DNA from 2 places in the Pseudomonas sp. KH_050 genome. Region 1 is predicted to be linked to the other one. Evidence: predicted binding sites of a transcription regulator. Region 1 holds the regulator's gene; the other holds the start of a gene.

Region 1 (4,181 bases):
TGGCCGGGCGCGGGATCAAGTCAAAAAATTATCTGGTACTGGCAACCACCAGCCAGAAACAGGTTCTAACCGCTGCTTATCACAGTTACAAACGTTGCGGGCTGGCCGGCTGCATCCTGACTAAACTGGATGAAACCGCGAGTCTGGGCGACGTGTTGAGCCTGGCGATCAGTCACCAGTTACCGGTTGCCTATCTGGCCGATGGGCCACGGATCCCGGATGATCTGCATTTGCCACGACGCCATCAATTGGTCAGTCGCGCGGTGAGTGTGCAGATGCAGGAAGAACCCAGCGAAGAAGCCATGGCTGATATGTTCGCTGATCTCTATCACAGCCCGACCAAGCGGGTCGGCTGAGGTAATCATGAATAGATTGCAGTGTACCTACATCGATGGTCTGCCATGCATTGTTCCAGTGGGAACGCGCAGCCAGTTATGTGGCCTCCGTCTAAGCAAGACAAGGTAAAGAAAGAACATGGGCAGCATGCATCCCGTACAGGTTATCGCGGTGACCGGCGGCAAAGGTGGCGTCGGGAAGACTAACGTGTCAGTGAACTTGTCCCTGGCTCTAGCGGAGCTCGGCCGGCGCGTCATGCTGCTGGACGCCGATCTGGGGCTGGCGAACGTCGACGTTTTGTTGGGGCTGACACCCAAACGTACTCTGGCCGATGTGGTCGAGGGGCGCTGTGAGCTGCGCGATGTGCTGCTGCAGGGCCCCGGCGGAATCCGCATCGTCCCGGCGGCCTCCGGCACGCAGAGCATGGTGCACCTGAGCCCGGCGCAGCATGCCGGGCTGATCCAGGCGTTCAGTGATATCGGCGACAACCTCGACGTGCTGGTGATCGACACCGCCGCCGGGATTGGTGAGTCGGTGGTGAGTTTCGTGCGCGCGGCCCAGGAAGTATTGCTGGTGGTCTGCGACGAACCGACGTCGATCACCGACGCTTACGCACTGATCAAATTGCTCAATCGCGATTACGGCATGAACCGCTTCCGGGTGCTCGCCAACATGGCGCAGAGCCCCCAGGAAGGGCGCAACCTGTTCGCCAAGTTGACCAAGGTCACTGATCGCTTTCTCGACGTGGCCTTACAATACGTCGGTGCGGTGCCTTACGACGAGTGTGTGCGCAAGGCGGTGCAAAAGCAGCGTGCAGTCTATGAGGCGTTCCCGCGTTCCAAGTGCTCGCTGGCATTCAAGGCCATCGCGCAGAAGGTCGATACCTGGCCGTTGCCGGCCAATCCGCGCGGGCACCTGGAATTCTTCGTCGAGCGGCTGGTGCATCAAACGGCAGGACCGGTGCTATGACAGCCAGCGGCTACAACCTTTACAAATCCTCGGCGCGTGACAGTCAGTGCGAACTGATCGAGCGTCATGCGCCATTGGTCAAGCGGATTGCCTACCACTTGCTGGCGCGTCTGCCGGCCAGTGTGCAGGTCGAGGATCTGATCCAGGCCGGGATGATCGGCCTGCTCGAGGTCTCGACCAAATACGACGCCAGCAAGGGTGCGAGTTTCGAAACCTATGCCGGTATCCGTATTCGTGGGGCGATGCTCGATGAGGTGCGTAAAGGTGACTGGGCGCCGCGTTCGGTTCACCGCAATACCCGGATGGTCAGTGATGCCATTCGCTCAATTGAAGCTAAAACCGGTCGTGACGCTAAAGATCACGAAGTTGCGGCCGAACTCCAATTGAGTCTCGACGATTATTACGGGATTTTGAACGACACCTTGGGCAGCCGGCTGTTCAGTTTCGACGATCTGTTGCAGGACGGCGAGCATGAAGGGCTGCACGAGGATGGCGCGAGTGCTCATCTCGAGCCGTCGCGTGACCTGGAAGATGAGCGTTTCCAGGCTGCGTTGGCGGACGCGATTGCCAATTTGCCGGAGCGTGAGCGACTGGTCTTGGCGCTGTACTACGACGAAGAGCTGAACCTCAAGGAAATCGGTGAGGTCCTGGGGGTCAGCGAATCGCGGGTCAGCCAGTTACACAGCCAGTGCGCGGCCCGCTTGCGGGGGCGTTTGGGGGAGTGGCGAGCGCGCTGACAGGCAGTGTGGGGACACTGCGAACGAGGCTGGTACGGCGTTTTTGCGCACCGGTCACGGCCTGTTGTGCTCCATGCAGCCGCTGAGTGTTACGCCGAAATGATTGAGTGGCGTGTCCAGGTGCTGGGCGCGTTTAAGACTGCTTGGAGGTCGAATTGGACAAGAACATGAAAATCCTCATCGTTGATGACTTCTCAACGATGCGGCGGATCATTAAAAACCTGTTGCGTGACCTTGGGTTCACCAACACGGTCGAGGCGGATGACGGTACTACCGCGATTCCGGTCCTCAACAGCGGGAGCATCGACTTTCTGGTAACGGACTGGAACATGCCGGGCATGACCGGTATCGACCTGCTGCGCCACGTGCGTGCCGATGAAAAACTCAAGCACCTGCCGGTGTTGATGGTCACGGCCGAAGCCAAGCGTGAGCAAATCATCGAGGCCGCTCAGGCCGGAGTGAATGGCTACGTGGTCAAACCCTTCACGGCCCAGGCGTTAAAAGAAAAGATTGAAAAAATCTTCGAACGCATCGGTTGACCGAAATTGTCACGGGGGGAGCTATGGAGCATTACGAAACATCACAGGGCGATTTTGAATCGACCCTGAAAAAACACGCCCGCGAACTGGTCGACAGCCTTGAGAAAGGTCAGTTCGGCGACGCTGTGCAACTGATCCATGAGCTCAACCAGACCCGTGATCGTGGCCTGTACCAGGAAGTCGGCAAGCTCACTCGCGAACTGCATAGTGCGATCGTCAATTTTCAGATTGACCCGAACATGCCGCAAGCCAAGGAAGTGTCACAGATCACGGATGCCACTGAGCGCCTGTCCTATGTGGTCAGGCTGACCGAGGCTGCGGCCAACCGCACCATGGATCTGGTCGAGAACAGCACGCCGCTGGTCAACGGCCTGAGCAATGACGCCCAGGCCTTGAGTGCCGACTGGGGACGTTTCATGCGCCGCGAAATCGGTGCCGAAGAGTTCCGCGAGCTGGCCCGGCGGGTTGACGGTTTCCTCACGCGCAGCGAGCAACAGAATCGTATCGTCTCGGGCAATCTCAACGACATCCTGCTGGCGCAGGATTACCAGGACCTTACCGGTCAGGTGATCAAGCGCGTGACCCAGTTGGTCACGGAAGTCGAAAGCAATCTGCTCAAACTGGTGCTGATGGCCAGTCAGGTCGACCGTTTTGCCGGCATTGAACATGACCGTGAATCGATCCTTGCGCAAAAAGATCCAGAAAAACATCTGTCTCAGGGTGAAGGTCCGCAGATTCATGCCGATAAACGAGAAGACGTTGTGTCCGGTCAGGACGATGTCGACGATTTGCTTTCCAGCCTTGGATTTTAGGCCGACCTAGTAGGAGCACCCATTAATGAGCTTCGGCGCCGATGAAGAGATCCTTCAGGATTTCCTGGTTGAGGCCGGCGAGATTCTTGAGCAACTGTCCGAACAGCTGGTCGAGCTTGAAAGCCGACCCGATGATGCGGATTTGCTCAATGCAATCTTTCGCGGTTTTCACACTGTAAAAGGGGGCGCCGGCTTCCTCCAGCTCCATGAACTGGTGGAGTGCTGTCACATCGCCGAGAACGTCTTCGACATCCTGCGCAAGGGTGAGCGACGGGTCGACTCGGAATTGATGGACGTGGTTCTGGAAGCGCTGGATGCGGTGAACGGCATGTTCACCGAAGTCCGCGAGCGCACTGCGGTCACCGCCGCAACGCCGGAGTTGTTGGCGGCTTTGGCGCGTCTGGCCGAGCCTGCTACAGCCGAGACTGCAGCGGCGGTTGAAGTCAGTGCCGAACCCGTTGCCGAGAGCGATTCGGGCGACGTCACTGATAACGAATTCGAACTGCTGCTCGACTCGCTCAATGCGGTGAAGGCCCAGGCCGAGGCACCCGCGGCGGCGCCGGTAGCGTCGGGCAGCGATGAAATCACCGATGCCGAGTTCGAGTCGTTGCTCGATCAGCTGCACGGCAAGGGGCAGTTCGCGGTCGACGCACTCGCCGCACCGGCCGAGCCTGCAGCGCCAGTAGCCCCAGCGGCCAGCAACGAAATTACCGACGACGAATTCGAAGCGCTGCTCGACCAGTTGCACGGCAAAGGCAACTTCGCAGTCGAGGCCCTGGAATCGGCCA
Region 2 (4,181 bases), 3.1 Mb from region 1:
CGCTGACCCGGACTGGCCTTGATCGCCTCCGGCAGCACCTTGTTTTTCAGCACCTCGAACGGGTAGGTGTCGCGAAACCACAGGGTTTCGTTGGTGGTCATGGCGTCCACCACCATCTCGCGCAATCCACTGCGCGGTTGGGTCTGAATACGTTGAATCAGCTCACCCAAGGATTTGATGCCTTGCTGCTCCATCAGTTTATTGAGACGGCTCGACACCAGATACTGCTTGTTTTCACCGAGCAAAATGCCACAGGCTTTTTCCAGGAAGACCCGGAACTGTTCGAAATCCAAATTACCCGTAGACAAAGATGCCGCCTCTTAAATCGTGTTGACCACCAGGGGCAGACGCCCCTAGCTGATGTCTGCTGTTTTGATCCGGTCGACTACCCGGGATGCCAGGTCATCAGGACGAAATTTGGCAAGGAAGTCATCGGCACCGACCTTCTTCACCATCGCCTGATTGAACACTCCTGACAACGAAGTATGCAGGATGATATGTAGCTTTTGCATGCGAGGGTCGTTGCGGATCTCGGCCGTAAGGGTGTAACCGTCCATTTCTGGCATTTCGATGTCGGAAATCATCATCAGAAACTCTTCTTCCGGCTTCTTGCCCTCGTCGACCAGCTTGCGCAGGTAGTCCAGCGCCTGCCGGCCGTCGTTCAACGCCACGACTTCAACTCCAACCGTTTGCAGACAACGCGAGACCTGCTTGCGCGCCACCGACGAGTCGTCGACCGTCAGCACCCGCAGTGAAACCGCCTTGTGCCGGGTGTCAACGTCTACCACGCCGACCGAAATGGCTTCCGAGGTCGGCGCCACTTCAGCCAGGACCTTCTCGACATCGATGATTTCGACCAACTGATTGTCGACCCGGGTCACCGCCGTCAAGTAATGATCGCGCCCGGTGCCCTTGGGTGGCGGATGGATCTCCTCCCAGTTCATGTTGACGATGCGCTCCACCGACCTGACCAGAAACCCCTGGGTCTTGGTGTTGTACTCCGTGATGATCACGAAGGGATTGCTCTGATCGAGCAATCGACCGGAACCGGTGGCCATTGCCAGATCCAGGATCGGAATGGTCGCCCCGCGAATATTCGCCACACCACACACGACAGGACTGGACTTGGGCAGCAGGGTCAGCTTCGGGCATTGCAGCACCTCGCGAACCTTGAACACGTTGATCCCATACAGCTGTTGGCCGTCGAGACGGAACAACAACAGCTCAAGGCGATTCTGCCCCACCAGTTGCGTGCGCTGGTTTACCGAATCCATTACACCAGCCATGCCCAGACTCCTACACCAACGCTAAGTGTGTTGCGACGCACATTCATCACTAAACGGCACGGCGCTTGCTTTTTAACTCTTATGAATGCACATACGACATTTTTCCGACGTCTCACAGCACAGTACCGCAAATTGCTTTGCGCGCTGTCCGCGTTGTGTTTTTTCAACCTTGGCAGCCCTGCCCTTGCTGATTCGGTTACCTTGCCTGATCTGCTTATCGGCGTCACTCAGGGCTTTCTTGAATTCACCGTCGAAGATTATCTGGCAACCAGCCAAACCGCAGGACGCTATGAAATCCAGGTCAACCAACTCGACCCACGCCTGCGCATGCCGATGTGCGACAAGGAATTGACAGCGACTCTGGAGAGTCCGGCCCAGCCGTTGGGTCGCGTTACCGTGCGGGTGCGATGCGATGGCGCCTCGCCCTGGACGGTGTTCGTCCCCGCTCAAGTGCGCCTGTTTCGAGAAATTGTCACCGCCACCCGCCCGCTGAAACGTACGGGAATCATCAGCCCGGAAGACGTCATCTTGCGCGAGCGCGACATCAGCCAGATCAATCAGGGCTATCTGACCTCTATCGATCAGGCGATCGGGCAGAAACTTGTCCGACCAATGGTCAGCGACCAGGTCATCACCTTGGCTCACATGGAGCAAGCGGAGGTCGTTCGCAAAGGCGATCAGGTCGTGATTTCCGCCCGCAGCGGGACGCTCAGTGTACGAATGCCTGGCGAAGCGTTGTCCAACGGGGGCCTGAGCGAACAGATCAGGGTCAAGAATCTGAACTCTCAACGGGTGATCAGGGCGCGTGTGACCGCCCCGGGTCAGGTCGAGGTCGCCATGTAGGGAACTGGCGCTACGCCCCAGCCTTCCCTAAACTGTGCCTCAAGCAGGGCAAGAGTCGCTGCGCGCGCGCTCACCGATAATCGGGCCTAAAGTTTTTCAGGGTATGGCCGAAAACATGGCAAGCGTCCAAATACCCAGAGGTTTTCCATCATGGTCATCGATTTCAGCCGATTAAATAACGCCCCCACACTCACAGGCAGTACGCGTACCAGCGGCACCCGGGAAACCGGCGACGCCGGTAAATCCGCGCCGGTGAATACCCCGGTCGAACAAGCCAGTACCAGCAAAAGTGGGGAATCGGTACATCTCAGTAATGAGGCTCAACAGTTGCAGAAGGTCACTGACAAGCTGCGCGATCAACCTGCTGTCGACAAGGCCCGCGTGGCCGGATTGAAGCAAGCGATTGCCGATGGCAGCTATAAAGTCGACAGCAACCGTGTAGCCAGCAAACTGCTCAACTTCGAAGCCCAGCGCTAGCCAACGGCCTGCGCCAGGCTTTTGGACGCTTAAAACCAAGGCCAGCCATGCACGACACTAATTTACTGCAACTGATCACTGACGATTTTGCTCCAACGGGACAGTTGCTGGAGTTACTGCAAACCGAATCCCTGGCGTTGCACGGTCGCGATATGCCCCTGCTCGAAAATATTCTCGCGCAAAAACAGGCTCTGATCATTTTGCTTGAACAGCATGGCCGTTTACGCAGCCAGATCCTTGTCAGCCTGAACCTGCCTGCCAATCGCAGCGGCCTGGAACAACTTGCCGGGCAATCGGCGATTGGCGATCAACTGCTGGCGCAAAGCGATGCCCTCAACCAGCTTCTGGCCCAATGCCAGGCAGCCAATGAACTCAACGGTCGCTCGATCCAGGTTCAGCAAGCCACCACTGCCAATCAGTTGAAAATCCTCACCGGTGGCGAGCCTCCTGCCCTCTATGATGCTCGCGGATCAACCTCCCTGCTGGCGAAGCCGCGCCCGCTCAGTCAAGCTTGAATTCCTAACGAGCGCGCCCTATCAAGGCGCGAAACTAGCTGGCAAAATGCCAGCTCATTGCGTGTAGTGGTATTTTGTCTGGAGATTGATGAACCGTGTTCAATGCCTTAAGCGCGGAAGACGCTCCGCAGCCACCGAAGGTGCTCACCACTCCTTTGGAAATCGCCGCCAACCTGCGGCTACTGCAAGAGAGCCATGATCCACTGATCATCACCTTCCACGAGCGCACTCAGCGCTTTCAGAGCTATCTGGTCGAAATCGATCGAGACCGCAATACGATTGCCCTGGACGAAATGATTCCTCGCGATGGCGAACGTTTCCTGCTCAATGGCGAAGCATTTCGCGTCGAAGGCTTCCACGATGGCGTGCGGATTGCCTGGGACAGTAACGGCACTCTGACGATCGACGAAGCCAATGGCAGTCGCTGCTATCGTGGCGCGATGCCTGTCGAGGTGGTCTATCACCAACGGCGCAATGCCTTTCGCGCGGCACTGAAGCTGGCGCAGCTGGTCAACATCGAGCTCGGCGGCGCAAAACTCAAGGTCCCGGTCAATGGCAAGCTGCTGGATATTTCGGCGACTGGCTGCAAGTTGCGCTTTGAAGGCGAGATCTGCGGCCATCTGCAGCTCGGCGAAGTCTACGACCGCTTCATCGCCGCCCTGCCCTTCGGCAACATGACCGCGCCGGTCGAATTGCGTTACCTGCATTACGAAGAGCGGATCGACACCACCTTCGCCGGCGTACGCTTCCACAACATGAGCGGCCTGGTGCAACGACAGGTCGAGCGTTTCGTCTATCAGCTGCAGCGTGAAGCACGCCGCTTCGATAAAGACGATATGTGAAGCTGATGCCGCAATAGAAAACGGGCAGTCCCTCGCGGTGACTGCCCGTTTTTCGTTCTAGTGGCCGCTACTAGCCACACCGGCCACTAGGGCCTTGCGGCACTGAGACCATGGGGGTGATCCGCCCCAGGTTCCTCAGGCGGCGAGTCCGGATCGGGTTCGGGTTCGGGTTCGGGTTCGGGTTCGGGCTCAAGCTCAAGCTCAAGCTCAGGTTCAAG

Evidence for each region. Region 1 encodes FliA, which starts transcription of late flagellar genes. Its sites were predicted from a motif close to CTAAAGTTTNNNNNNNNNNNGCCGNTAA; they were not measured.
Region 2: flgM (flagellar biosynthesis anti-sigma factor FlgM) is a predicted target of FliA. The motif match lies at 2,216-2,243, and genes of this name have one in related genera.

What each region holds. Positions count from the first base shown of each region.
Region 1 is NZ_CM174478.1:4,638,211-4,642,391, reverse strand. It holds gene flhF (flagellar biosynthesis GTPase FlhF) at 1-356, shown strand, start outside; gene fleN (flagellar synthesis regulator FleN) at 475-1,305, shown strand; gene fliA (RNA polymerase sigma factor FliA) at 1,302-2,042, shown strand; gene AC3IUA_RS21080 (chemotaxis response regulator CheY) at 2,210-2,581, shown strand; gene AC3IUA_RS21075 (protein phosphatase CheZ) at 2,605-3,393, shown strand; gene AC3IUA_RS21070 (chemotaxis protein CheA) at 3,419-4,181, shown strand, end outside.
Region 2 is NZ_CM174478.1:1,579,712-1,583,892, reverse strand. It holds gene cheR (protein-glutamate O-methyltransferase CheR) at 1-308, opposite strand, end outside; gene AC3IUA_RS07260 (chemotaxis protein CheV) at 354-1,286, opposite strand; gene flgA (flagellar basal body P-ring formation chaperone FlgA) at 1,368-2,129, shown strand; gene flgM (flagellar biosynthesis anti-sigma factor FlgM) at 2,280-2,606, shown strand; gene AC3IUA_RS07245 (flagella synthesis protein FlgN) at 2,654-3,121, shown strand; gene AC3IUA_RS07240 (flagellar brake protein) at 3,217-3,963, shown strand; gene AC3IUA_RS07235 (MFS transporter) at 4,050-4,181, opposite strand, start outside.